Regions from separate parts of the Thalassospira sp. NFXS8 genome, predicted to be linked through region 1. Evidence: riboswitches for the same ligand, from Rfam matches in the RefSeq annotation. Region 1 holds a riboswitch; each other region holds the start of a gene.
What was found. A riboswitch is a leader RNA that binds a small molecule or an ion and turns the genes downstream of it on or off. The one in region 1 is predicted to bind cobalamin.

Region 1 (7,262 bases):
ATTGTCCCGGCAATGCAGGCCCCATACCCCGATAAGACCGGCCAAACGCCGCCATCAACAAGCCCTGCTGCGCAATTTTGCCCCCGCAACCCTGCCTGTGCGCGTTGCAAGCCCTGTAATCGGGTAAAATCCTGCGCGCGCAGCCCTGTCTGCCACCCCGTAATCATCTTTTTCCTGCGCCAGCTAAAACACCACCACCATGTTACCACACATGCAGATAGCAATAAAAAAGTGGGCCCGCAATTTTGCAGCCCCGCCCTTTGTTCAGGCCATAAATGTATGGCCTTGCCTATTTGGGTTTTGTTGCGGCCTCGGTGGCACCGGCATGGGCCAAAATTTCTTCGGCCTGGCGGATTTCCTGTTGTTGCGCCCACATTTCGCCATACAGGCCGTTTTGTTCCAGCAAATCATGGTGGCGGCCGCGTTCGGCCACCTTGCCATCGCGCAACACAATAATTTCGTCGGCATCGATCACGGTGGATAAACGGTGCGCAATAATCAGCGTGGTATGCCCGCGCGATACGTCGCGCAGGGCTTGCTGAATATCCTTTTCCGTTCGGGTATCAAGGGCTGACGTCGCTTCGTCGAAAATCATGATTTTCGGGCGTTTTAGCAACATCCGCGCAATCGAAACCCGCTGTTTTTCGCCGCCCGAAAGTTTCAGGCCACGTTCACCAACCATGGTTTTAAACCCGTCGGGCAAGCTATTGATGAAATCACGAATGCTGGCAAGGCTGGCAACATTGTCAATTTCGTCCTGCCCGGCACCGGGGCGACCATAGGCAACGTTATAGGCAATGGTATCGTTAAACAGCACGGTATCTTGCGGCACAATGCCAATGGAGCGGCGCAACGACCCTTGAGTCACATCGCGCACATCCTGCCCGTCAATGGTGATACGCCCGCTTGAGGCATCGTAAAAACGAAACATCAACCGGGTTAATGTTGATTTACCGGCACCACTGGGGCCAACCACAGCAACTGTCTTGCCTGCCGGCACCTCAAAGCTGACCCCTTTTAGAATTTGCCGGTCTTCGTTATAGGCAAAATGCACATCTTCAAACCGCACCGTGGCTTCCTGACACACAAGATCACGGGCACCGGGGCTATCTTCCACTTCCTTGCCAACATCAAGCAGGGAAAACATGCGTTCCATATCGGTCAGCGACTGTTTGATCTGGCGATAGACAAATCCCAAAAAGTTCAGCGGCATGTAAAGCTGTAACAGATAGGTATTTACCAGCACAAAATCGCCCACGGTCATATTGCCGTTTTTAACGCCATTTGCCGCCAGCAACATGTTTAAAACCAGGCCAACCGCAATAATTGCCCCCTGACCAATATTCAGCTTCGATAACGATTCCTGCGATTTGACGGCGGCAACTTCATATCCGCGCAAGGCATGGTCATAGCGCGATGATTCATGCGCTTCGTTATTGAAATATTTGACCGTTTCATAATTGATCAGGCTGTCAATCGCCTTGGTATTGGCTTCGTCGTCGCGCATGTTCATTTCGCGGCGATATTTCATCCGCCATTCGGTCACGATCAGGGTAAAGGCAATATAGATGATGATGGTCACAAACGTGATCAGCGCGAACCAGACATCATAAAGAACCCACAAAATGACCGACACCATCACGATCTCAAGCAGGGTCGGCAGGATGTTGAACAGCATGAAGGACAGCAAAAATTCAATGCCCTTCACCCCGCGTTCAATGGCACGCGACAGCCCGCCCATCTGACGGTCGAGATGAAAGCGCAACGATAACGCATGTAAATGTTCAAACACGCTTAGGGCCGAATTGCGAATGGCGCGCTGGGCAACCTTGGCAAAAACCGCATCGCGAATTTCACCAAAGGCCGAGGATAACACCCGAACCAGGCCATAGCCGATAATCAGACTGACCGGCACCGTCACCAAAGCCGCAACATCACCATTGGCAGCAGCCTTGCCCCCGCCCAGTGCATCAACAGCATATTTGTATAGAACCGGCACATACACATTGGCGACCTTCGCCCCGACCAGGAACAAAAGCGCGACCACAACGCGAATTTTCAGTTCCTTTTCGCCCTTGGGCCATAAATAGGGCAGAAAGGTTTTGATCACGCCCAGATCGGCGCGGGCCGACGATTCTTTTGCACCGGTTTTTTTCACGTCTTAATCCTTGTTGAACCCGTCCCCGATGTGGGCAATGCCGCAAAACGCCAGCACAATGAACCATTTCCCCAAACCCACCTTCCACAAATGGCCCGTATTAGGCAATTTGGCAAGCACATGAAGGGCAACATATTGTGTGAAACATCGAAACAACGGCCCTGCCTTAACACAAAAAGGGCATTTCCAGCCCAAGCCGGAAATGCCCCAACGTCAAAGCCAAAATTAAAACCAAAGTGGCCTGCTAGTTTGCCGCGCAATATAACCGGCGCTCGAACAGCCCGCTATCGCGAAAACGATACAGGGTTTTAACCGCCGCCAGAATAGCCAGATCAATAAGCGGTTCGACCAGCACAACCGTCATATAGGCCGCCCCAAAACTGGCAACATGGCCGACATTTTCCATGCCAAAGCCCTGACCATAAAAGGCCCAGAAACCAACCCAGCACACAATCCCGCCCTGATAGGACGTTGAAAGCACCAGCGCCTGCCAATATGAAACATCCTTATAGGCACGTTTGCGCGGAATAACCTTTTCCGCCAGCACACCCATTGCAAACAATGGCACCAGAAGCGTCGTCAGGTTCATGCCGTATTGCGGCAGATCGAACGGGGCAAAGAACACCCCCTGCACCAGCAAACCCAACGCCAGACCGATGGCCGCCGGGGCCGCGCCGAAAATCAGAAACAGGGTTGATCCCAAAATCAGATGAACTTCCGACACCCCGACCGGGTGATGGGGCAGTACCTCGAAAAAGAAAAAAACCAGCGCTGTGGTTATCAGGCTGCGCACCAGAAGCGAGCCAACACCATCGCGACGTGCGGTATCGACTGCCATTTTCATGGCCATCCCCACCGCACCGGTTGCTGTGGCATAGCTTAATGCGATTTTGGCGCCGTCAACGACGCCAGGTTCGATATGCATAATATAATCCTTTCTTGCACCCACCGTGCATGAACAGGCCAGTTTTACTGATCCTGTCAGTGACAAAAATTCGGGCAGGTCTCCTGACTTGTGCCGATTGTTGCCATTCCGTCTTCCCGGGGGTGAACCCCAGTGACATCAAGGAGGCAACCGGCACTTACAGTTGCGGGGGCAGTTATGGATTTGGCAGGTTGCCAGGCAAATTACCGCACCATATTCCCTATTATTCCCCATCAGTCACACCAATGAAGAAACCCGAAGCATCACGGTAACAGACGCGGCCCAGTACCGGTATGAAATATCACCCGCAAAAAGCGAAAATCCGACATAGTTTGGATCCGTAATAAACCGCAGCCGCAAACAGCACCAAGGTGATTGCAGTTGTATGCGGGGCGGACTATGTTGCTAATTTGTTGACGATTTTACAATTTAAGACCGCACCGCCCCAAACCAGCGGTGCCCACAAACGGAAACGGGACCATGACGGCACTTGCCAGCACTGAAAACCAGGACATTTCACACCTTATGCTTCGCATCGGCATTGCCGCACGCGATGCTGCCTTGATTCTGGCCCAGGTCCCGTCACAGCCAAAAATTGATGCCCTGAATTATGCCGCACGGCTGATCCGCGAAAATGCCGATAAAATTCTGGCTGCCAATGCGGTTGATATGGAAGGCGGGCGCAAAAAAGGCCTGACGGCCGCCCTGCTGGATCGGTTGGAACTTACCCCGGCCCGCGTTGAAGCGATGGCAAAGGGTGTTGAAGACGTTGCCAGACAAAACGATCCCGTTGGTCGCGAAATGGCACGCTGGACCCCGGAACATAACGGGCTGGATATTGCGCGCGTGTGTGTGCCGCTTGGTGTGATTGGCATCATTTATGAAAGCCGCCCCAACGTCACGGCCGATGCCGCCGCCATGTGCCTTAAATCGGGCAATGCCGCCATTTTGCGCGGCGGGTCGGAAAGCTTTAATTCGTCGCGCGCCATTTTTGATTGCATGAAACAGGGCGTGATCGAGGCTGGCCTGCCCGACGCCTGCATTCAAATGATCCCGGTGACCGACCGCGCGGCGGTTGGCGAAATGCTGAAACTGTCGGATTATATTGACGTGATTGTACCGCGCGGGGGCAAATCCCTGATCCAGCGCATCACCGATGAAAGCCGTATTCCGTTGTTCAAACATCTGGAAGGGCTGTGCCACACCTATATTCACGCCAGTGCCAACCCTGCCAAAATTAACGACATTGTGCTGAATGCCAAAATGCGCCGGGTGGGGGTTTGTGGCTCGACCGAAACCGTTTTAATTGATCGTGCCGTTATTGGCACTCTGTTACCCGCCCTTGCCGATGCCCTTGCCAAAGCAGGCTGTGAAATGCGTGGCGACGACACCGCCTGTGGTCTTGATGCCCGCATCAAACCGGCAACCGAGGCTGACTGGTCAACCGAATATCTTGATGCGATTGTGTCGATCAAAACCGTTGATGGCGTAAAAGATGCCATTCACCACATTAACCATTACGGGTCACACCACACCGATGCCATCCTGGCCGAAGACAGCGCCGCGACCGAGGCATTTTTAAACGGGGTGGATAGCGGCATTGTCATTGTCAATGCATCAACCCAGTTTGCCGATGGCGGCGAATTTGGCATGGGCGCGGAAATTGGCATTTCGACCGGCAAGTTGCATGCACGTGGCCCGGTCGGAGTCGAACAATTGACCAGCTATAAATATGTGGTGCGTGGCACCGGGCAAACCCGCCCGTGATGAGCGTTCGCATTCCGCGCCGTCACAATGCCCCACCCCGAGTCGGATTACTGGGCGGGTCTTTCAACCCCGCCCACGAGGGCCATTTGCATATTTCACTTGAAGCGTTAAAGCGATTGCATCTTGACGAAGTATGGTGGCTGGTATCGCCGCAAAACCCGCTAAAGTCCCGTCAGGGCATGGCCGGGCTGACGGAACGCTTTGATTCGGCACAAATGATTGCACAACATCCCCGCATTGTTGTTTCTGCAATTGAAACCCAGCTTGGCACCCGTTATACCGCCGACACACTTGCAGCCTTGCAACGCCGTTTTACCCAAACGCGTTTTGTCTGGCTGATGGGCGCTGACAATCTGGCACAATTTGATCGCTGGAAGTTCTGGGAAAAATTGATGTATTGCGCGCCCATTGCGGTTCTTGATCGCGAGGGTTATTCTAATAAAGCATTGCGTGGCACCGCAGCACAGCGTATGGAACGCTGGCGCATTGCCGCAGAAAAGGCAGGTTTGCTGGCCGATATGGAAACACCAGCTTGGGTTTACCTGCCGATACGGCGCCATCCGGCTTCCTCTACGGCGATTCGCGCCGAAGGCCGATGGCAGGTTTGACCTGTGGATGTTTTAATTTCCGCGTGATGGCGGCGAACATCCACCCTAAATTAAGGTGGCGACAATAATTACCGCGAAACAACGCCTGACACCGAGCGAGTTGCTTGCTCTTATTCAGGAAACACTGACGGACGACAAGGCCGAAGATCTTGTCACCATTAATCTTACCGACAAAACAGCCATGGCTGATTATATGATCATCGCATCAGGCTCCAGCTCGCGCCGGGTTGCCTCGATGGGGGAACATATTGTTGAAACCCTGAAAAGTTCAGGCCAGGGCCGTGCGCAGGCCGAGGGCACCGAACAGGGTGACTGGGTTCTGGTGGATGCGGGTGATGTGATCATTCATTTGTTCCGCCCCGAAGTTCGCGCCTTTTACAACATCGAACAGATGTGGGGCGTTGAAAACCCGGCCTTGAAACAACAAGCAGCCCGTCTGTACTGATTGGCTGCGCCTTGCTGTCGCCCGGCGCATTCCGCCGGGCCATCAGCCCTTTGCCGCTTGGGGCAACAGGCATCTGTAAATTTTTATCAGGGCTGCATATTTTAGCCCGATAGGAATTGGCGTTCGGGTTTCTGCGAACCTTCGACGAAATTTGTACGAAACATTACGCAAAACGCCGACAATCTTTTCCACCGAAATTTGCCATAAAACGAATGGGCGACCCCACATGCAAATCACCCTTGCCGCTGTAGGCCGCATCAAGGCAGGCCCGGAAAAGGATTTGTTCGACCATTACGTCGCCCGCCTGCGCTGGCCCTTTGCCCTGCGCGAGGTCGAGGAAAAGAAAAAACTGCCCGCCGCCCAGCTTAAGGCCCGCGAAGCAGAACTTTTACTGGCCGCCATCCCCGAAAATGCCTTTCTGATCGCGCTGGACGAACACGGACGCGAATATGGATCCATCGATTTTGCCAAAAAGCTTGAAGGCTGGATCGATCAGAATGGCGGCAATATTGCCTTTGCCATTGGGGGCGCCGACGGCCACGGTGATGCACTAAAAGCCCGCGCCAATGCCATGTGGTCACTGGGCAAGGCAACCTGGCCCCATATGCTGGTCCGCGCCCTGATCGCCGAACAGCTTTTTCGCGCCCACGCCATTCAAACCAACCATCCCTATCATCGCGAATAGTAAAAACCCACTCGTTAGTGGGGCATAAAAAATACTTATTCCCCAAATACTTGCGCGCCATATAAGCAAAGGCTAAACAGATCGCCTTTCTTAAACGCACAAGGGGGATTTGTGTTGTTCAAACAGCTTCGTATGGCTGCCGTTGTTGGCGCCATGCTATTTTTAGGCGCCTGTGCCGTTGGGCGTAGCGTCGTCGATATCAATGCGCCATCTTCGTCGCCCAACCCGCAAAACGGCACGGCTATTCGGTTGGTAAATGTTGTTGATAACCGCGAATTCCAGATCAAACCACGATCAGCCGATATCCCGTCGCTTTCTGATGCGAAAATCGACGATAGCAGCATCACCGAACGGGCCTATGCCCGCAAACGTGGTGGATTTGGCAAGGCTCTTGGCGATGTATTGTTGCCCGAAGGCGAAACTGTTGCCAATCAGGTAAAAGAAGCCATCACAACCGGTTTTCGCCGGGCCGGATACCGTGTTTTTGACCAGGACAGCACCGACATGGATGCCCAAACCGCTATTCCGGTTTCGGCAGATATCATCGAATTCTGGACATGGATGCAACCCGGCTTCTGGCAGCTTACCCTGCATAACCGCATCAAGGTTAAGCTGGAAGGCGATTTGCCAGCCTTAAAAGATGGCCTGACAGTGGAAAACCATTATCAGGACGG
Region 2 (7,262 bases), on a different contig from region 1:
ATCCGCATTTTGGGAATGCCGGCTTCAATCGCCTTGGCCATGCCGCCTTGTTCTTCGACCTCGGCAATATGCGCCCAGGCCTTTTCGGCCAGATCGCGGGTAAGACGTTCGACATAATAACTGCCGCCCCACGGGTCGATCACATTGGTGGTTCCGCTTTCCTGCTGCAAAAACAGTTGGGTGTTGCGGGCAATGCGTGCGGAAAAATCGGTTGGCAGAGCCAGGGCTTCGTCCAGGGCATTGGTATGAAGCGACTGGGTATGACCCTGTGTTGATGCCATGGCTTCAATACAGGTGCGGATCACGTTGTTAAACACATCTTGCGCGGTCAGTGACCAGCCCGATGTCTGGCTATGGGTGCGCAGCGATAGTGATTTGTTGCTTTGGGGATCAAATTGTTTGATCAGCTTGGCCCAGATCATACGGGCGGCGCGCATTTTGGCAATTTCCATAAAGAAATTCATGCCAATCGCCCAGAAAAACGACAGGCGCGGGGCGAATTTATCGATATCGAGACCGGCTTCCATGCCAGCACGGGCATATTCCACCCCGTCGGCCAGGGTATAGGCCAGTTCCAGGTCCGCCGTCGCCCCGGCTTCCTGCATGTGATAGCCGGAAATGGAAATCGAATTGAATTTCGGCATGTTTTGCGAGGTAAAGGCAAAAATGTCGGAAATGATCCGCATCGACGGTTTGGGCGGATAGATATAGGTGTTGCGCACCATGAATTCTTTGAGAATGTCGTTCTGGATGGTGCCCGAAAGCTGGGCGTGTTTAACGCCCTGTTCCTCGGCCGCGGCAATATACAGCGCCATTACTGGCAACACCGCGCCATTCATGGTCATGGACACCGACATTTGATCAAGCGGGATGCCATCAAACAGGGTGCGCATGTCATAGATGCTATCAATCGCCACACCGGCCATGCCGACATCGCCAGCCACCCGGGGGTGGTCGCTGTCATAGCCGCGATGGGTGGCCAGGTCGAAGGCAATCGAAAGGCCCTTTTGCCCGGCGGCAAGGTTGCGGCGGTAAAAGGCGTTGGATTCCTCGGCGGTGGAAAAACCGGCATATTGGCGGATCGTCCACGGGCGTTGCACATACATGGTGGGATAGGGGCCGCGCAAAAAGGGCGGCATCCCTGGCATGGTGTGCAAATGGTCCAGCCCGGCAATATCATCGGTGTCGTAAACAGGTTTTACGTCAATGCCTTCGGGCGTATGCCATGGCACGCCCGATGACGGGGCGGTGGGCGTGTTTGCCTTTGTATCAAATAAGGGCAGATCGGAAAAATCAGGGATCCGGGTCATGGTTATTTCACTCCCAGATGGTCAAGGACGGCGGTGGTTGTGGCAACCACATCCGATCCGACAAAAATGAAATCATTAATTCCGGCGGCTTCAAAAGCCCCCCGGTTATCACCGGGATGCCCGGCCAGATAAATTTTGCGGGCACCTGCTGCGTTTAGCGATTTTGCCATTTCAGCGGCATGTTCGGCATATTGTGTATCCGATCCGCAAATGATGGCAATTTTTGCCCCGCTTTGCTTAAAGGCAATGGCCGCATCATGGCCGTTGGCAAAGCCGTTATTGGGAATGGCTTCAATGCCGCCAGCACCAAAAAAGTTACGTGCAAACATTGCCCGTGCCGTATGGTCGGCAACCTTGCTTATATTGCACAGGAAAATTTGTGGTGCCGTACCGGTTTCCATTTTATGTGCCGATGCACGGCGGCGGTTGGCTTCAAACGCCTCGGACAAACGATGTTGTGGCAGTGGGGGTATGCGGCTTGCCGATGACGGGTCACCATACAGGGCATTAAACAATTGTTCGATACTGGCCCCTTTGGCTGCGGCGGTGACCAGATCGCTAAAATCATTGCCAATTTTTACATCAGGCGGCATGGCCCTGTTTTGGGCCGCCGTACGCAAAACCGTAATATCGGGTGTTTCGCAATGCACGGCGGCTTCGTCGATATTGGGGAATTCGGAAACACCGGTTAACGGGTCGCGCCGGGTTGCAAGGCGGGATTCACGTTTTTGCCAAAGATCGGTAATTTCAGCAACGAGACTGCCGTTTTCAACGGCATTGATAATGCCGCCATTGTCTTCGATGGACTGAAATTTTTGCCAGGCATTAAGTGCCAGATCACGGGTCAGGTTTTCAATAAACCACGAACCACCTGCCGGATCGATGACACGGTGAACATTGCTTTCTTCCTGTAAAATCAGCTGGGTATTACGGGCAATACGGCGTGAAAAACCGTCCGGCAAGCCAATGGCATGGTCGTAGGGCAGGCACACAACACTATCTGCCCCGCCCAGCCCGCCGGCAAAACTGGTGACAGTGGTGCGCAGCATATTTACCCACGGGTCCACTTTGCTGATGATTTGTTCGGCCGATATGGCATTGATGGTGATGGGGCAGCCTTCAATGCCTGATGCCTGCAAAATACGCCGCCACATCAGGCGCAGGGCGCGTAATTTGGCAATGCCGGCAAAAAAATCGGTGCCAATGGCCGTGGTAAAAGTAATGCTGGTGGCAGCCTTTGCGCCCTCCATACCGGTATCAACCATGGCACGGAAATAGGCAAGGCCGGTTGCCAGTGAAATGGCAAGTTCCATGCTGTCGGTTGCCCCGGCATTATACCACGGCGTGCTGTTTACCGTTATCGCTGTGGCATTGGGGAATTTATCAGCCATCGTTCGGGCAAAACTGCCGGTCTGTTTTAATGCGGTTGTCAGGTCGGTTGGGCAGTACCCCTCGGCAACATATGTGCTTATCGGGTCAAAATTAAAGGCAGGTGCGGCGTCGGAAATATCGTCTTCGCGGGCCATGCGGGCGGCCAGCAAGGCTGCGCAGGGTATGGTTGCTGCCCCGGCATCCAGTGCGATTGGTGCCAGATTGGTATAAACGCCGTTCAGTGTGTGGTTGAGGTCATCCAGATTATAAACCATGACGCCACCCAGCCCCGCATCATCCCCACGGGCACCCCGACCAAACCTTGCGGCATGATCAAACCGCAGCAAAATGGATGTCACACCACTTTCCAGATCTTCCAGAATGGCATCATTCACCGCTTTGGGTGATGGATGGGCATGGAGCTGGCGAATATCCCAGCCGGTTGCGGCAGGGTTTGCGCCGGTATTTGTTGTTTTTTCATTCGCGTTGGGTGCCGCGGCAAGCTGGCTGTTGGTCGCGATCAGGGAGGGGTGAATTTGGGCGATGTCACCATCAAGATCATCGGCTGTGTAAATGGGCTGAACATCAAAACCGTCGCGCAGGTGTGTTACCAGTTTTTTGTCAAACGGCGCGCCGTTCAGGGCGGCTTCGGCCAGTTTGCGCCATGCTGCATAATCGGCAGGCGGAAATTCAGATGCCAGTTTCAAGCTCTGATCGGTCATGGTTGCTCCCGGTCGCGGTCGATACGAAGTACCGCGCACTGGCGTGGCACCATTGGTTCCCATCGCCCGGTACACCCCGCCCGGCCCCTGTCAGAGAGCGAAACAATCCCGGTAATCTGACTTGTTCCCGGCGTCACAGGCTGCATTGGCGCCCCTGACGTTACGGAACCAACAGTTGCGGGGGCAGTTTCGGATTTGGCAGGGGCCGCACCGAATTCCCGGAAAATGTTCCATGTCCCCTTGCGGGGACGGTCCTGTTTATAGCACCCCCGCCCAATTCAGTAAATAGGCATGGAAATACCTATTTATTCGAAAGGTAGAACCCGGTTAAAATAAGAATCGATGAAAAATAGTGCAAATTCAATTAATAAGGAAAAATTTTGCATGTGTCTGATGGTGTCGAAAAGGCCGTTTGGCGATGTGGGCGCATCAGACTTTGGTGCTATGATGAACAACAGGACACCCGGGAACGGCAAAGAACCATGCCGCGTTTCGGGATTCGAAGACGGGCAGGTTCCCACAAACCAGAGCGATCAACAGCGGTTTCCTTATTGTGCTTAACGGGGGTTTTTGCTGCTGGGCGATACAGGAGCGCTTTATCGCACCAGTATTGCAGGCCATAGGATTGCCCGGGTTATGGAAGTTGGTCGTCTGCATTTCACGGGCAGAAATGCGTTAACAGAATTGTTCCCGGACTGGGGCGAAGAAATTTTCCCCGCCCATGTTTATCACCCTTCGCGCCACCATCCACCGGCCAAAACCCGTGCATTTCTGGCGTTTGTTGCATCATTGCGGGAGAAAGCCGTTTAAATGCGGCAAAATTTCGACATTTAACCAATTCGACATTTTCAGCCTCTATGGTCGGGCTGTCCTGAAATTCGGAGAGAAGCCATTCATGAACGCGCTAAGCGCCATGCCGCCTTATCCCAGCCTGTCTGGTCTGGTGGCCTTTGCCGACGACAGCCCCAGTGCCAAAGCCGCCCTTGAGACGGTTTTGCGGCGTGCGGGATATGCTGTTGCAGGGTTTGATTGCGCCGATGATTTGATCGATTCGCTAGATGGTATGGCACCTCGCGCCATTATTCTGGATCTGGAAATGCCCGGTATGAGCGGCTTTGAAGCTTTTTGCGAAATTCGCCGCCGGTTTCCCAGTTCAAATGATGTCCCGGTTTTGTTTTTTTCCGCCCATTACGATGCCGATACTCGCGCCCAGGCTGAAGCCCTTGGGGCGGCTGATTTTATCAGCAAGGATTCCAGTCCGATGGTTGTTATCGCGCAGTTGAACCGCGTTTTGGAAAACGTTCTTAGCCATTAATTCATCAATATTTGCTGCGCGCTCGCGTTAGACCGCTATTGCCAATGGTGCGGTAACGGGAGTGGCGGCAAAATAAAACCCGCCGGTCGCATCGCAACCGGCGGGCAAGCTCCCTTGTCCAGGCACCCGGTGTTAGCCAGTGCCATCGAAGGCGTATCCTTCGTTACCGAAGTGATACACGCGGTCTGAATCCAGAACGCCTGCTGGTGGAATAACGGGCAGACTGGCAAGACGCGTATAGAGATTTTCAAAATCCTGTAACGTCGCCTCGAACAGCTGTTGATAGCTCTCAAGAACGAAGTAGGTTTTTTGAAAATCGTCGATCTTGTAGTCTGTTCGCATCACACGTTCCAGTGCAAATCCGATGCGATTTGGTCGTGGGTCGCTAAGGCAATATAAAGTCTCGCTTTTTGACGATAACATTCCTGCGCCATAGGCACGCAAACCGTCTGTAGTTTTGATCAGACCAAATTCCACCATGTACCAGTACAGCCGGGCGAGCTGCTTTAGTGACCCGTGTTTGATCGCTTCCGGGCCTTTGGCACCGTAGGCCGCCAGATAATCGGCAAATACCGGATCAAACAGCATGGGCACATGGCCAAAAAAATCGTGAAAAACGTCGGGTTCGACCAGATAATCGATCTCTTCGGGTTTGCGCAGCCACACCGTTACCGGAAAACGGCGATTGGCAAGATGATTAAAGAACGCATCATCGGGCACAAGGCCGGGCACGGCGACCAGCCGCCAGCCGGTGGCAGCAAAAAGCTGTTCGCTGATTTTATCGAATTTTGGAATGCCATCCTGCGCGTTCATCCGTGCCAGATTGGCAATAAAATCGTCGGCGGCCATGCCGGGTAAAATTGCACTTTGGCGCTGATACAATTCGCGCCACAAGGCATGTTCGGCGGCGCTGTACTTTTCCCAGTTTTGATCGACTGTGTAATCGTCATGGGTATGGCTGTAATCTCCGCGCAGGTTAGGGGCCGGAGCCTTTGGCGCACAAGAGGGCGCTAATTGGGCGCTATCATTGCCGTTTTGCCTTTCTGCCGGGCTAAAATGCGGATCGGTGACAAAGGAAGGTGTTTTTTCGGCCTGAAACCTGTTCATGACGTTCCTCACTGACGAATAAGTCTCCGGCATTCTGGTGGCCGGTTTCGGGTATTTGTGAAGATTGTATTTTACAGTAGTTTCAGCGTCATTTCCGGGCGATATGGATGCGTTTTTATGGTTTGTATGTCATGATGTGACTGATTATTGCGATTTTGGGGTTAAAAATGACGGATGTTGAGCTTTCGGCAACGGATGTGAAAATTTTAAATGTCCTGCAAAAGGATGCCAGCATAAGCAATGTTGCCCTGGCTGAAATTGTGGGTATGTCACCATCGCCCTGTTTGCGCCGGGTGAAACAGCTAGAGGCATCGGGAATGATCCGTAAAACCGTTGCCCTGCTGGATCGCAAAAAAGCAGGGTTGGGGGTTTTGGCAACGGTTCAGGTCCGTTTGCAGCGCCATACCGAAGCTGGTGCCGAAGATTTTGCCCGTGCGATGAATGATTTGCCCGAGATTTTGTCGTGCTGGGCCATGACCGGGCGGCAGGATTTTTTGTTAATGGCACTGGCACAAGACATTGAAAGTTTTGGTGATTTTGTGACCCATAAATTGCTGTCGATGCCCAATGTACGCGATGTGCAATCCAGTTTGGTGCTTAAGGAATATAAAAACGAAACCGCCATTCCGATCAGGGTGGATCCGTCGGCGCGGATATAGATGTAAGGCACGATGCAGGGCAACGAGCAGGCAGGTTCGTGACAGCAGATGTGCCAGGTGCAATGGTCGCCGAAAACCGGCAAGGAAGGGGCTTTACACCGCCTTCCTGCCAGATCGTTTGTTATTGTGCAGCCTGTTGGTCATTGGCAATTTTGAAAAACGGGTCGCAACAGGTGCCTTCGGGCGTGCAACCATATGCCGGGGTGTCATCAGGTGTGAAATCGTCCTGTTTCCATTGTTTGTAATGGGCAGGCGTATAGTATATCCGGTTGTTGACGTAATCGTAAACGATGCGCCCGTCAGCCGCGGCAAAGGCATATTGGTCGTCCCACTGGTCTTCCATCTGGGTAAATTCGACATAGCCCGTTAGCGGAATGTTTTCCTGCCCTACTTTTGAAAAACGCGCCGCGTAATAGTTCCATCGCTGGCTGTTGGTCATTCCCCCGGTTTGATTAAGGGTATTCATGACTTCGGCGCGGTTTTGTGTTTTTAGCACTTCGGTCATATGAATTTCGTTGTCAAACCCGGAAATATCAAGGACTGGCAGGTGGTCAAGAGCATTGCCATGCGGGGACCGGGCAGCATTTTGCCAATAGGCGGGGTTAAGGGCAAAGGGACCGTCAATATCGTCGGGCGGATAAAAATGACCGGCTTCGAGCGTGGCTAAATCATAGGCCAGCAGGGATTTGGCCATTTGTTGCAGGCCAGTGGTCAGGATCGCACGGTTAACACCCACCGTGGGAATAACCAGCCCGGACAAGGTGTTGGTTGATGCCGT
Region 3 (7,262 bases), 1.4 Mb from region 1:
ATGTTGTTCCTGCCGTGATGTTTTTGATTGTTTCGTGTCCGGAAATCAGATCACCATTGTGTAACGTTACCTGGCGGGAGGCAACATGATCGAGAAAGGGCTGGTTATGTGAAATGATCACCATCGCTTGTGGCAGGTTTTGCAATATACTGGTGAGGCGGTTTTCAACAGTGTGGTCAAGACCGTTGGTCGGTTCATCAAGCAACAGGATTTCCGGTGCCATTGCCAGCACCGTTGCCAGGGCGACCAGCCGTTTTTCGCCACCTGATAACTGATGAGTAATACGGTTTTCAAAACCGGACAAGCCAAGGTCGGCCAAAGTTTTATGTGAAATTTCAAGGGCATCAGCATCGCTATAGCCCAGATTTAACGGGCCAAAGGCAACATCTTCAATCACGGTAGGGCAAAAAAGCTGATCGTCGGAATCCTGAAACAGCAAGCCGACCTTGCCGCGGATGGTGCTGAAATCCTTTTCGGTTTTACAGGTTTTTTGCAAGATAGTAATGGTGCCGGTTGTTGGAATTTGCAGCCCCATCATAATATGCAGCAGTGTGCTTTTTCCGGCCCCGTTCGGTCCGGTCAGGGCAACTTTTTCGCCGGGCGCCAGTGAGAAATCAGCGTGATTTAGAACCGGTTTTGCGGGTGAAAATGCAAAACAGATATCGCGCAGCACAATCAGATCAGGGGCGGACATAGAGCCTCCAGCGTGATGAGCATCACCAGAATTACCGCCATAACCAATAAAAACATGTAATCAGATTTTGCCGGGCGCGGCAGATGGGTGAAATGAAAATGCCCGTGAAAGCCACGGCATTTCATGGCCCATACAATTCGTTCGGACCGGTCATGCGCGCGTACCAGCAACATTCCCACCAGATACCCTGTCATTTTCCAGCTGTGCCGGTTGCTACGCAAATGAAAGGCGCGGGCGCGCATTGCCTGGCGCAGACGTAAATATTCGTGATGTAACACATCGATGTAGCGCACGGTGAACATCAGCAATGTTGTCAGTTTGATTGGTATATAAAGGCCCATCATACCGCGCCCCAAATCTGTGCTGCCCAGCGATCCCAGAAATGCCATCACTGTAAAAATAACAGCATTGGCCTTTAGGCCGATCATGACCGCCTGATAAATTCCTTGTTGTGATGCCGCGTGACCCCATACGGTGAAAACCGTATCGCCGGGATAGGTGAAGGGCAGTAACAGCAGGGTGGCAAAAATAAAACCGTCCATCGTCAGCACCCGGCGCAATGTTTTACGCCATTCTGGCAGTGACAGTGCCACCATAACTGCAGCCACCACGATGGTGGCCACCACAGCTTGCCAGCTTGTGATGGAAACAATAAAAACAGCGAAGATGATCGTGCAAATAATGCGAAAACGCGGGTCGATAACGCCAATCATCCCGGTTGTCGTATTCCGGCTGGCCGGTGACAGGACGATATGGCGGCTCATTTCGATGTGTTCGATATTTTCTGGCGTGCCTGCCACCACGCAATTATGCCAAAAATACCAATAATAATACCAAGTCCACCGATGATATCGGAAAAACGAACCTTGTTTTCATAAGCCACAATTTGTTCGCGTAGCGGATTTACCTGTTTGGCAACGGCATGACTGACCAGTTGCGAAAGTTGTTCCGGCGTTATTGAAACATGCTGCGAGGCCGTGTTTTCATCCGTCGTCGATGCGACCATGTCGGAGGCAGCAGAAAAAGAGGTTGCGGTGTCTGATGCACTGTCAGCCGGGTTAAGTGCCACAACAGTTCCGATTGCATTGCTTGTCGCCTTTGGCAAGGCGTCGGAAAGTTCGGATGATTTAAGCAAATAGGATGCCGCGTGGCCGTCGCCAGTATTGGCACGGATGACATAGTCATCAAGATGGTCCACCTGCAAACGAAATTCGCCATTCGCGTTGGTTTCGCCTTGCAGTAAGATCTGTCCCGCGCCGTTTTCGACCGACAGCTTTGCATGTTGCGGGCGTGCGCCGCCGCCGAAATAGGCGTAGCCTTCAATGATATTGCCATCCCCCAGCGCAAATACATGAAAGCTGTGTGCCCTGGCAGTGACGGGCAGGGCGAGCATGGCAATTGTCAGCACGGCAAGCACCAGCGCCGTAAAGGCGTTTTGGGACAGGCGGGTTTGGAAAAAGTTTGGATGGATAGCGGACGCTGTTGTCATAAGTCAGGCCGCCAGGCTGGTGTTTGGGCCTGATAATAACACAGCGGGGCGAACTTTTTTAATCAGTCCAAAGGCCGCTGCCGTCAGGAAACCTTCAACAATCATGACTGGAATGTTGGTGACAAAAACAAGTCGGGCGGTTGCGATAAATTCCTGCCCGCTTAGGGCAAGTGATAATCCGACCATGATGGCACTAAGCATAATGGAAGATGACCCGGCAAGAAACGCGGCAATCATCATGGTGCGTCCTTCGGTTCGGGCAAGTATTGGGCCAAAGATCAGCCATACAACAATGGTGGGCAACGCCATATTGACGGTATTAACGCCCAGAACCGTAATGCCACCGAACCCGAAAAAGACAGCCTGTAAAAGCAGGGCAATAAACACTGCCGGAACCGCAGCCCAGCCGAGTATCAACCCAAGCAAACCATTCATGATCAGATGAATGCTGGTCGGGCCAATTGGCACATGAATGAGAGAGGCGACGAAAAAAACCGCACTAAGCAGGGCAATACGCGGCATATTTTCAATGGAAACCTGTCGTAAACCAAGGGCAATGCCGCCCACTGCAATGACTGCACCGGCAACTACGACCTCGGTTGATAAAACACCATCCACAATATGCATTGGTCGCCCTTTATTGAGTTGGCTCCGGTTGGTGCCAGCTTGGTTCATCGTTGTTGTAAATATCGGGGAAAGGTCCATAACGGTGGAAAGGACCGACACAGCAAGGGTTATGTGCCCGCTATCATCGCGCCGTTCCACCGGTACACCCCGCCCGATACAGCTTTTGTGATCAAGGCAGGTTTCCTGGCTTGCGCGTACAATTTTCGCCTTTCCGGAATGTTCCAGTGGCCATTGAAAATTCTGGTCGCTTACAGTTGCGGGGGCAGCTACGGCATGGGCAAAATTACGGCACCGTATTCCCTTTTATCCGGGCGAACCCGGATCACCCTGATCAGACTGTAGACTAGGGGCGGAATAGCTTGAAAGTCAAGCGCGGCCACGCTGTTTTTCATATTTTTTATAAAAAGTTATGACGTAATGTAATCAGGTAAAGGTTTGTTTTTGTGCGATTTATCTGAAAAATTCGTCATAACTTTTCATTCAGGAACATTGAGGGTTAGTTGCTTGTTTGGGCAGGATTATCGGTTTTGATCCATAGCACGCCACCGCGTTCAACCGGTGCATTGGCTTTGCCGTCAGGGGTTGGCAGGGTGCCATCCTCGATCAGGGCCGCAAAAACCCACCAGCCAGCCCAGGGAGTTGTATAGGAAAATGTCCCATTGGCATCGGCCTTGATAATCTGGGTGGAAAAGCTGCCATTGGGCAGTTTCACGCTGCCATCATTGCGAAATTCTACTTCGATTTCGGCAAAGGGAACCGGTTTGCCATTATGTTTGACAATGCCGCTAAAACTATTGCCTGCCCATAGGCCATAAGGCCGTGACAAGGGTTCTATTTCGACCGGAAAGCCAACCATCTGGTCCCAATTGCTGCCATCGCCAAAGGCATCAATGACGGTTTTGGTATATTGGACAATATATTTGCCTTCGGCGGGTTCGTAGTAAGGTTCTGGTTCAATGTAAAAAACATATCCTGCTGGTCGTGGCAGGATAACATCGGCCTGATATGCCTGTTTTCCATCGACATCGTGGCGGGTTAACTTGTCCAGAAGGTCGGTTTTCTGGCCATTTACCTGCATCCCAAATTGTACCGGGTATGCCATTTCCATTGTTGGTCCCATATCGGTGGGATGGGTGAAGACCATGTCAAAATGCACATCCTTACCCGTTTCCTGATCAATGACATTTGTGGTGGGGATCAGTTCCTGAAAATGTGCCTGTGCGGCACTTGATACACAGGAAAAAACGACAAGGCTGGTGGCGAATGCCATCCTTGTCGATGGTTTAAGGAATTGCATCATTTTACCCTTTCTAACGCGATAAATTCGGTTGGTTGGCAGACGCTAATTTCATCAGAATATTTCGTCAAGTGACTGGAATCACTTTTATCATAAAAAATAAAAATTCGTATGAGGTTCAATTTGTCTATGTAATGAATGTCATTATTGCCCTTATTTTGCTGTTTCCCGGCATTGTAAAAAAGGTGTGCCGGGATAATGTTGTTCTGTTTCCACGTGTGGTGTCCCGGTGGTATGGTTATGCTGTGTTTTCAGGCTTCATCACCTCAGGCTGATGGAATGACGGGACAAGGGGACCAGCAATGCTGCGAATGATTTATGTGACACCCGATGGGGGGCATCACTGGGTTGATAGTGAGTGGCGCGATACCAAAACTCTACGCGCTGCCATTGATGACAGTCAGCCAGGCGATTTGATCCGCCTGTTGCCGGGGAACTATTTTCTGCCAGAAGCCATTGATTTGCCCTGTGACGGCACCGCGGCCGAGCCGATTATTATTCGCGGAGAGCACGGTGCGATCATTGATGGCCGTCGGCCACCTGACCCGGAAGTATCGGCTACCAGCCCCGGTGCCACACGTTATGCTGCATTTCGCATGGTTAACCGGTGTCACATCCGGCTTGATAACATCCGGATCGAAAGGTGCTGGCCCAGTGCTGTTTACATGGAAAACAGCCACCATCTGACCTTCAAGGACATGCAGATAGTCGGGGGAACTTATGCTTTTTACGCTGATGGTCCGGCATGTCGGCATTTAACGATCGTACGATGTGACTGGGTGCAGGACGATAGCCTGTGGCGTTACATCAATTGGGCGATGGTCCATGACGGCGAACTGGTGCCGGGCGAAAAGGCCCCGTATCGCTATTTGAATGGTGCCTTTTTTGGCAGCAACAATATTGCCGGGGATGTGGTTATTCGCGGCAACGATATCCGTCATTGTTATAATGCGATCCGTCTGGATCTGTCGGATGAAAATCAGGATGCCCCGCTAGGGCAGTTCAATTGCAACGTTGTGATCAGTAATAACCGGTTTTCCTTTGTGCGTGATAACCCGGTGGAACCCGAAACTGTGGCCGTGAACTGGTGGGTTTTTAACAATCAGCTATACAACTGCCATAAATGGTTTTCCCAGGACGGTGTCCGTGGTGGGTTTTGGTATTATTTTGGTAACCGTGGCTGGTTTGATTCACGGCCAGGACCGGAGGGGGATGAGAATAATGGCGGAGCCGTTTTCAAATTTGGCAAAGACCCCGATGCCTTGCCGACATTGCCATTTGAATGTTTTCACAACAGTTTCTATTTGCGCCAGCAATATGTAAAAAAAGGCACCACCCGTAATTGGCGGCACCGCCGTAATGTCCTTGGCTATGCCGATAGTGCCGAATTGCCACCGGGATTAATGACGCCAGGGCAGCCGTTTCTGGGAGAAGACCTGGTTTTGTCTGCTGCCGATAATGTGTCGTTTGACGGGGATTTATGTAATCACCCGACTTTTCCGGAAATTTTCGAAAATTATCCCGGGGTTTATCTGGGGGGGACTCGGGCCAATGGGCCTGTTTTCCGCGCCGGAATTTGTGGTGATTTGGCACTGGTACCGGGCAAGGCAGAACCTTTTGCACAGCCATTGGCCGTTGAAATGCCCGATGGGACGGTTTGGCATTCAGCCAACGGGCTGATGCCAGGGGCGCTGGATGGCAACGGGTTGTTTGATGGACCAAAATATCGCCCGATCGATCGTGACTATCTTCAGCAATGTCTTGGAGATGACCATAATGATGCTTAAACGAAAGTTGCGTCAATTCGATAACAGGTGGTTTTCTACTTACGTTAGCGTAAATTTATTGACTTTGACGTTGGTCTAAGGTGATGCTGGTGGTTGGGTGTCTTAAGCATAAGAAGAACAGATGAACGATAAACTTTACAGCATTACAGAACTTGCCGAAGAGTTTGATATCACGCCCCGGGCCATTCGTTTTTATGAAACCAAAGGATTGCTGTCTCCGCAAAGGGCGGGGGCAACACGGGTATATAATTATCGGGACAGGGCGCGGCTGGTTTTGGTTTTGCGGGGCAAACGGCTGGGGTTTACGCTGGAAGATATTAAGGAATATATCGACCTTTATGATGCGGACCGAAGCCACGCCGAACAGTTGGCGCATTTGATGCTGGTCGGGCGCAAACGCATTACCGAGCTAGAGCAGCAGCTTGACGATGTGCAGACGACACTGGGCGAGCTTAGAAAAATAGAATCCGAAGCTGCCGACGCGTTACGCAGTCGCGGCCTGGATCCGGAAAAATCTGTTCACGACATCAGCAAAAAAATGCCAGCGAAAGCCGGTGCTTAGTCGCTTTGTTGTTTGCGGTGTTTTCACGGATGCCAGCAATAACAAACACCCCGCCAGACTGGTATCTGGCGGGGTGTTTGTTTTGACATGGATTAGGTGTTACGCGCGTGGTTTGCTTGGCTGGCCCAGCGGTAAAGTGACCTCGAAAACTTCTTCGTCTTCCAGATATTTGCGGCTAAAGCCAAGTTTTTCACACAGCGTGAGCATGCGGCGGTTATTAGGCAAAACCTGACCAATAAAGGTTGCAACACCTTTGGCACGGCAAAATTCGATCATTTTTTCCATCAGGATCCGGCCAAGGCCGCGCCCCTTGATGTCGGAGCGCACCATGACAGCGTATTCTGCATGTTCATTGTTCGGGTCAATTGCGACCTGAACAATACCGTGAATATCACCCTGTGATGTTCCGTTCGGGACGGTGGCGACGAAGGCCATTGCGCGGTCATAATCCAGCTGGGTTTGACGGGCCATTTCCGAATGCGGCAATTCGCGCACCGAGCCAAAGAACCGGAAATGAATATCCTCGGGTGTCAGCTTTGACATAAAGGCATAATGGGCTGGTTCATCTTCGGGTTTGATCGGGCGAAGCATATATTTGGTGCCGTCTTCCAGCACAATTTCCTGTTTCAAATGACGCGGGTAGGGGTGAATGGCGAGGCGTTTATCGTCACTTTCCACTTTTGGCGTCACTTTGATGCGGGCATCCAGCGCGATCACGCCTTTTTGGTCAATCAAAAGCGGGTTCATGTCGAGTTCAACAACTTCACCGAGATGCACCACCAACTGCGATAAGCGCACCAGCGTCA
Region 4 (7,262 bases), on a different contig from region 1:
GGCCAATACGCTTTGGCTTTCGGTTATTGCTGTTGTCCTGGCAACGATTGGCGGTCTTTTTCTGGCATTGGCGCAACTCTCAAAGCACCCTTTGCTGTCACGTCTGGCCGTCGGGTATGTCACGCTATTTCGCAATATTCCGCTTATTGTGCAGTTATTGTTCTTTTACGGGTTGGTAACTTCGTCGTTACCTGCACCGCGCGATGCGTTTCAGCCGGTGTCGGGGGTGTTTTTATCCTTGCGCGGGGTTTATGCGCCAACCCTTGTCATGGGGCCAGGCGGCGGCTGGGTGATCGCGGCTTCGATCCTATTGCTGATAGCGGTCATCCGGGTTGGGCATCGCCGGTTTCGCCATATCGGGTTGCTGCGGCGGTTACCTGCATATGCGGCTATATGGTTTTTGGGTAGCATTGTTATCTGGTGGTTGGCGGATGTGCCGCTTGGTCTTGAAAGTCCCGTGTTGCATGGGCTGAATTTTCGAGGTGGCATGTATTTGTCACCGGAATTTGCGGCAATCACCATCGGCCTGGCGCTGTACACAACGGCATTTACCGGCGAAATCATTCGCGGCGGGATCGAGGCGGTTGACAAAGGGCAATGGGAAGGGGGCCGGGCACTGGGCCTTCGCGACCGACAAATTATGTTTCGCATTGTTCTGCCGCAGGCTCTGCGCATCATCGTTCCACCAATGACATCCCAATATCTTTCAACGGTGAAAAACACCACGTTGGCGGTGGCAGTGGGCTATCCGGAACTGGGACTGGTTGTAAATACCGTTATCAATCAGACGGGGCAGGCACTGGAAAGCATTATGGTCATGCTGGGTGTATTTTTGACGGTTTCGCTGACCGTTTCGCTGATTATGAACCGGTTTAATGCCAAAATTGCGTTGGTGGAGCGTTAAGGACATGGCACATCCAAATATACCAGCTAACCGGCCTGCCATTCATCGCCTGTTCACTCTGTTATTTGGCGACTGGCTATCGGTTTTGTTAACGGTGCTGTCGCTAGGCATCGTGATTGGTCTTGTTCCGGCGTTTAACTGGGCGGTACTTGATGCGCACTGGACGGTTGCATCGCCTGGCGAATGTCGGGCAGGTGGTGCCTGCTGGGCGTTTATTTCGGCAAAGCTGAATTTCATTTTGTTCGGCTTGTATCCACCAGAAGAACAATGGCGGGCCATTATTGTGGTGATCGTGATTGTGATGCTGGTCTTGGCAACCCTTTCACCAAAGATGTGGGGTGGGCGGTTACTGGTGCTGTGGGCAGCAGGCATTGCCGTGATGCTGGTGCTAATGAATGGTGGCATTCTGGGCCTTGCCTATGTGCCGACATCCAAATGGGGAGGGCTGCCTGTTACGCTTTTGCTGGCGGTATTGTCGCTGGGGCTGGCATTTCCTTTTGCCATTGTTTTGGCATTGGGGCGGCGCGGGTCTTTGCCCGTTATGCGTAATGTGTCGATTTTCATTATTGAAATCGTGCGAGGGCTGCCGCTGGTGGGGCTATTGTTTGTGGCGGCTATTCTGCTGCCGCTGTTTCTGCCGCCCGATTGGACGATCGATAAACTGGGGCGAACCCTTGCGGCCTTAACGGTTTTTGCTGCGGCTTACCTTGCCGAGGTCATTCGTGGTGGTTTGCAAGGTTTGCCATCTGGCCAAATCGAGGCATCACAGGCCCTTGGCATTCCTTACTGGAGAATGGTCTGGCATATCGTTTTGCCACAGGCGATCCAGAAGGTTATTCCACCTTTGACCAATACGGCCATCGTGATGGTTAAAAATACGGCACTGGTTTTGATCGTTGGCGTGTTCGACATGTTAAGTGCGGCGCGCAGTGCTGCAACTGATCCGGCGTGGCCGGGGCCATCGACAGAAGCCTATCTGTTTGTGGCCGGTATCTATTTTGTCATTTGTTATGGCATTGCCGCATATTCCCGCCATCTTGAAGCCGGCATAAATTCAAGGAATCATTCATGACCTATGCCATCGATGTTCAGGGCCTGAACAAATATTACGGGGCCTTTCATGCATTGCGCGATGTTGATTTTTGCGTTTCCGAACGCGAACGGGTGGTAATTTGTGGCCCTTCAGGGTCGGGAAAATCCACATTGATCCGCTGTTTGAACAAACTTGAATCCCATGATTCCGGCCATGTTGTCATTCGTGGTATTGAACTGGGCGATAATTTGCGGGATCTGGATGAAATCCGCCGTGAAGCAGGCATGGTGTTTCAGCATTTCAACTTGTTTCCGCATCTGACCGTGCTTGAAAACTGTGCCTTGCCGCAAATTCTGTCGCGCAAAACCAGTCGCAAGGAAGCCGAGGAACGCGCGCGGGACTATCTTGACCGTGTGCAAATTCTGGGGCAGGCGGCCAAATTCCCCGGTCAGCTATCGGGCGGGCAGCAGCAGCGCGCTGCTATTGCCCGTGCCTTGTGCATGAAACCGAAAATCATGCTGTTTGACGAGCCGACATCGGCCCTTGATCCTGAAATGATTGGCGAAGTACTTGATACCATGGTGGCCCTGGCCGAGGGCGGTATGACGATGGTGGTTGTTACCCACGAAATGGGTTTTGCCCGCCGGGTTGCTGACCGGGTTGTTTATATGGAGGCCGGTGAAATTGTTGAAACGGCCACGCCTGATGCCTTTTTTGACAATCCGCAGGACGAACGGAGCCAACGGTTCCTTTCGCGATTGGTAAAAGCGTAATCAGGGCAGGCCGATAACCGAATAGCAGGTCGTGGTGACCCCGGTATTTTCGGACGTTAAAGATATCGTGAATACGGAAGCGAGCCTGATTTTCGGTGCCCTGATATAAAAATGTACCGTCAAATACGGTGAAAGAAGACGGTGTCACATGTTCGGTTTGTGGCACCGTTTTTCTTTTTAATAAGACATAAAGAAATCTTTATGTCTGTGTTGACAGTTGTGGCGTTTAGAGGCACTGTAGCCGTGTCGATGGTTCTTTCGTTTGATTGTCAGGCGGAAGCTAAGAGGGAATTCGGTGCGCCGTTTGAAGAAACGGCAATGCCGAAGCTGCCCCCGCAACTGTAAGCGGCGAGCTTTTATCCATGCATGGCCACTGAGACGTTCAGGCGTTTCGGGAAGGCCGGATAAAAGCCGTGACCCGTGAGCCAGGAGACCTGCCGCGACTTCATGTTACGTCCTCGGGCGGGGTGCCCCGGTGGAGTATTGTACTCTTGCCGGTGTTTTTCCGGTCAGGGGTGCGTGCTTTTGCCTGGCCTTTGCCCCCATTTATTGGGGTAAGTCTATGTCGAAGAATTTTTCCATTCCTGTTTCAACTCTGGGAACACCCCGGATCGGCCCACGGCGCGAATTGAAATTCGCATTGGAGGATTACTGGTCCGGCATGTCCGATCTTGCCACTTTGCAGGAAAAGGCATCGGCCTTGCGGTGTGCCAACTGGGCACGGCAAAAAAGCCTTGGTGTTGATCATGTGCCCAGCAACGATTTTTCCCTGTATGACCATGTGCTTGATCTTTGTGTCATGGTTGGTGCAATTCCCGATGTCTATGACTGGCAGGGCGGGTTGATTCAACCCGACACCTATTTTGCCATGGCACGGGGAGATACACAGGAAGAAAGTTGCTGTGGTAAAACGGCCTATAAAGGCATTCCAGCCCTTGAAATGACCAAATGGTTTGACACCAATTATCATTATATGGTGCCGGAACTGTCCCCTGAACAGCATTTCACCCTGGCCTCGACCAAAGCGGTTGACGAATTTCGCGAGGCAAAAGCACTTGGTTTTAAAACCCGCCCGGTTTTGTTGGGGCCGGTTACGTTTCTGAAACTGGCAAAATCCACGGTCCGGGGGTTTGACCCGCTGTCCTTGCTGGACCGGTTGTTGCCCGTATATGCGGAAGTGCTTTGCCAGCTTAGAGATAGTGGTGCTGACTGGGTCCAAATTGATGAACCCTGCCTGGTCCTTGACCTTGATGACGCCGAGCGTTCGGCTTTTAAAAAGGCGTACGAGGTACTGGGCAAGGCCGTTCCAAAATTGAAACTGATGCTGGCGACGTATTTTGGTAAACTGGGAGAAAACTTACCGACAGTGTTGTCATTGCCGGTGGCCGGGTTGCATGTCGATTTGGTCAGGGCACCCGAGCAGCTTGATGCCGTGATTAACGGTGCTGCGCCAAACCAGGTTATTTCGCTTGGCGTAATTGACGGGCGCAATATCTGGCGGGCCGATCTTCAGGCAATTTATGACTGGATTGCCCCGGCCATTGCGGCGCGTGGCAATGACCTGTTTGAACTGGCACCTTCATGCTCGCTTTTGCATGTGCCGATTGATCTGGAGCAGGAAAGCGATCTGGACGCGGACCTTAAAAGCTGGCTTTCATTCGCGGTTCAAAAAATACAGGAACTTAAAACCCTTTCACGGGCTTTTGGTGAAGGCGTAGGGGCGGTCGCATCGCTATTTCGCGAGGCATCGGCTGCACTTGCCACACGTCGCACGTCAGCGAAAGTTCATGATCGTCTGGTGACGGAACGTGTTTTGGGTATTTCTGCGGGTATGGATAATCGCAACAGCCCGTTTGATGTGCGTCGTCGTTTGCAAACCGTCAAACTGGGGCTGCCTGCTTTTCCAACCACAACCATCGGGTCCTTTCCGCAAACAACAGATGTGCGCAAATCCCGTGCGGCCTTTGCCAGGGGCAACATGGAACCCGATGCCTATGATGCCTTTATTCGTGAAGAAACCAGTGCCGCCATTCGCTGGCAGGAAGAAATTGGCATCGATGTGCTGGTCCATGGCGAGTTCGAGCGCAACGACATGGTACAGTATTTTGGCGAAAAACTGGCGGGATATGCCTTTACCAAACATGGCTGGGTACAAAGTTACGGGTCGCGATATGTTCGACCCCCCATCATTTATGGCGATGTATCGCGTCCCGATGCCATGACAGTTAAATGGTCGCATTATGCCCAGTCGTTAACTGACAGGCCGGTTAAGGGGATGCTGACCGGGCCTGTCACCATGATGCAATGGTCGTTTGTGCGAAATGATTTACCGCGCCGCGATGTCTGCGCCCAGATCGCACTGGCCCTGCGCGACGAGGTTACTGACCTTGAAGCAGCCGGTATCGGCCTGATCCAGATAGATGAACCCGCCTTGCGCGAAGGATTGCCGCTGCGTAAGGCGGACTGGAAAACCTATCTGGACTGGGCGGTTGAATGTTTTCGATTGTCGGCATCGGGCGTGCGTGATGAAACCCAGATCCACACTCACATGTGCTATTCCGAATTTAATGACATCATAGAAGCAATTGGTGCGATGGATGCGGATGTTATTTCGATTGAAACATCGCGTTCAAAAATGGAACTGCTGGATGCCTTTGTCGATTATGCCTATCCCAATGACATTGGCCCGGGGGTCTATGATATTCATTCGCGGCGTGTGCCAACCATTGATGAAATGGTTGATTTGCTGGTGGCAGCAACCCGGCAACTGTCGGCAAGCCAGATTTGGGTCAACCCGGATTGCGGCCTTAAAACCCGTAGATGGGATGAAGTGCGCCCGGCCCTTGTAAATATGGTCGAAGCAGCACGGTTATTGCGTCAGAACCTTGTGAAGGCCGCACAATGAGCCCGGATCACCCGGTGTTTTCCGGGCCAACCCGGATGGTTGATATCGTGTTTCCGGGTGCTGCAAATCATCATGGCACGTTGTTTGGGAGTGTTGGCCTTTCCTTTATGGACAAGGTTGCCTTTATTGCGGCGTCGCGCCACGGGCATGTCGATTTTGTCACGGCATCGTGTGACCGCATTGATTTTAATGCACCGGCGCAAATCGGGGACATTGTTGAACTGACGGGGTCTGTGGTTCGGGTCGGGTGTCGGTCATTGTCGGTAGAGGTCGAAATGATCGCTGAAAACCCGCTAAGCGGCGCGCGCAACCATTGTTGCCGTGGTGGATTTAACATGGTGGCGATTGGGGCCGAACTTGGGGCGTGGGGCGGCAAATTGCCGCCCTTGCCAGATAATGCCGGGGTAACCGGGGCCGACGAAATACCGATACATCCGGCGATGGTCGAAATTGTTTTTCCCGAAAAAACCAGCCATTACGGCAGTTTATATGGGGGCAATGCACTTGCGGCCATGGGAAAAGCTGCCTTTGTTGCTGCATCCCGCCAGTGTCGGCAAACAGTGGTGATGGCGGGGGCAAAGCGGGTTGATTTCACCAGTCATATTCACAGCGGTGAAGTTGCCATTACCGTGCCGCGGGTGATTGACGTTGGGCAAAGCTCGATCCGGGTTGAGGTCCAGCTATGGGCCGAAAATTTACATGCAGATCAAAGGCGGCAATGTGGTGTTGGCGAGTTTGTGATGGTGGCCATTGATCACGATCATCGCCCGATACCGTTTCATAACCGCGCAGCATAACAATCGCCCTTTTATTGGGAAAGGAGGGCTGGCGTTCATCATGCGCCAGCCATTTTCCGATTGTTAAAATCACGGGTATTTCCGGCTAAAAAATGACCAATAGGCGATTGCCGGGAAAGCTGTTTGTGTTGGCCGAGACCAAATAACCCTTGGGTAAGGTGTTACATGGCAGGCGTTATTCTGCGGCGCGGGGCAGTGTGTTGTTCACAAGCTCGCTGATTTCGGGAAGGCAGGACCCGCAACCGGTTCCCGCCTGAAGCAAACGGCCAATATCGGCGGGTGTCATTGCATTTTGGGTGTGAATGGCACGCGTGATTGCCGTTAGCCCGACCGAAAAGCACGAACAGATTAAACGGTCGTTGACTGCCGTAGCGTCGGGCATGCGCCCGGCTAACAAAGCATTGCGTTCAGGTGTGCTGATCGCGGCATTACCAAGAAGGGTCGATATCCAGTCCCGGCCCAGGGCGGGTCGTTTCGGACCAACAAAAAGTGCGCCGGTAATGCATTCGCCCTGAAGGCGGGCGTAACGATGAACGCCCTTTTTGCCATCGCTATATTCAATGATTTGTTCAGCGGTGTTATCCGGCCCGATATTGGCCGCAGCGGGCAACATTGATTTAAACAGGCAGGGTTTGTCGCTGGCAATTTCATAAATCATGCAACCCGGGCCACTTGCAGCGACCCAGTAAGGCAGGTGGGACAGGTCTGCCGGGGCGTTTGAAAACAGCAACCCCTGCCATAGTGCTGTGAACGGTGTGATAGAAACCGGAATATATTTGGTTTCCGGCTGGCCGGAATAGGGGTCAACATTGGCCGTGGCCAGCCGACCAATGCCACCGGCAGAAGAATA

Region 2: another riboswitch for cobalamin. It lies ahead of J4E05_RS12405 (methylmalonyl-CoA mutase family protein); the one in region 1 lies ahead of J4E05_RS08350 (energy-coupling factor ABC transporter permease).
Region 3: another riboswitch for cobalamin. It lies ahead of cbiM (cobalt transporter CbiM); the one in region 1 lies ahead of J4E05_RS08350 (energy-coupling factor ABC transporter permease).
Region 4: another riboswitch for cobalamin. It lies ahead of metE (5-methyltetrahydropteroyltriglutamate--homocysteine S-methyltransferase); the one in region 1 lies ahead of J4E05_RS08350 (energy-coupling factor ABC transporter permease).

The regions. Positions count from the first base shown of each region.
Region 1 covers NZ_JAGEMF010000001.1:1,839,225-1,846,486, forward strand. The annotation lists gene J4E05_RS08340 (DUF4269 domain-containing protein) at 1-167, opposite strand, end outside; gene J4E05_RS08345 (ABCB family ABC transporter ATP-binding protein/permease) at 290-2,158, opposite strand; gene J4E05_RS08350 (energy-coupling factor ABC transporter permease) at 2,403-3,083, opposite strand; cobalamin riboswitch at 3,140-3,357, opposite strand; gene J4E05_RS08355 (glutamate-5-semialdehyde dehydrogenase) at 3,564-4,850, shown strand; gene J4E05_RS08360 (nicotinate-nucleotide adenylyltransferase) at 4,850-5,458, shown strand; gene rsfS (ribosome silencing factor) at 5,514-5,903, shown strand; gene rlmH (23S rRNA (pseudouridine(1915)-N(3))-methyltransferase RlmH) at 6,130-6,588, shown strand; gene J4E05_RS08375 (hypothetical protein) at 6,703-7,262, shown strand, end outside.
Region 2 covers NZ_JAGEMF010000002.1:707,558-714,819, forward strand. The annotation lists gene scpA (methylmalonyl-CoA mutase) at 1-1,310, opposite strand, end outside; gene J4E05_RS12405 (methylmalonyl-CoA mutase family protein) at 1,313-3,403, opposite strand; cobalamin riboswitch at 3,499-3,669, opposite strand; gene J4E05_RS12410 (hypothetical protein) at 4,040-4,213, shown strand; gene J4E05_RS12415 (response regulator) at 4,299-4,718, shown strand; gene phhA (phenylalanine 4-monooxygenase) at 4,851-5,825, opposite strand; gene J4E05_RS12425 (Lrp/AsnC family transcriptional regulator) at 5,993-6,484, shown strand; gene J4E05_RS12430 (hypothetical protein) at 6,606-7,262, opposite strand, start outside.
Region 3 covers NZ_JAGEMF010000001.1:405,917-413,178, reverse strand. The annotation lists gene J4E05_RS01895 (energy-coupling factor ABC transporter ATP-binding protein) at 1-694, opposite strand, end outside; gene cbiQ (cobalt ECF transporter T component CbiQ) at 676-1,458, opposite strand; gene J4E05_RS01885 (NikL family nickel/cobalt ECF transporter subunit) at 1,455-2,183, opposite strand; gene cbiM (cobalt transporter CbiM) at 2,187-2,810, opposite strand; cobalamin riboswitch at 2,967-3,155, opposite strand; gene J4E05_RS01875 (DUF4198 domain-containing protein) at 3,307-4,110, opposite strand; gene J4E05_RS01870 (right-handed parallel beta-helix repeat-containing protein) at 4,410-5,894, shown strand; gene J4E05_RS01865 (MerR family transcriptional regulator) at 6,016-6,456, shown strand; gene J4E05_RS01860 (bifunctional acetate--CoA ligase family protein/GNAT family N-acetyltransferase) at 6,556-7,262, opposite strand, start outside.
Region 4 covers NZ_JAGEMF010000003.1:255,765-263,026, forward strand. The annotation lists gene J4E05_RS17540 (amino acid ABC transporter permease) at 1-904, shown strand, start outside; gene J4E05_RS17545 (amino acid ABC transporter permease) at 909-1,976, shown strand; gene J4E05_RS17550 (amino acid ABC transporter ATP-binding protein) at 1,973-2,710, shown strand; cobalamin riboswitch at 2,943-3,166, shown strand; gene metE (5-methyltetrahydropteroyltriglutamate--homocysteine S-methyltransferase) at 3,273-5,615, shown strand; gene J4E05_RS17560 (acyl-CoA thioesterase) at 5,612-6,412, shown strand; gene J4E05_RS17565 (molybdopterin-dependent oxidoreductase) at 6,588-7,262, opposite strand, start outside.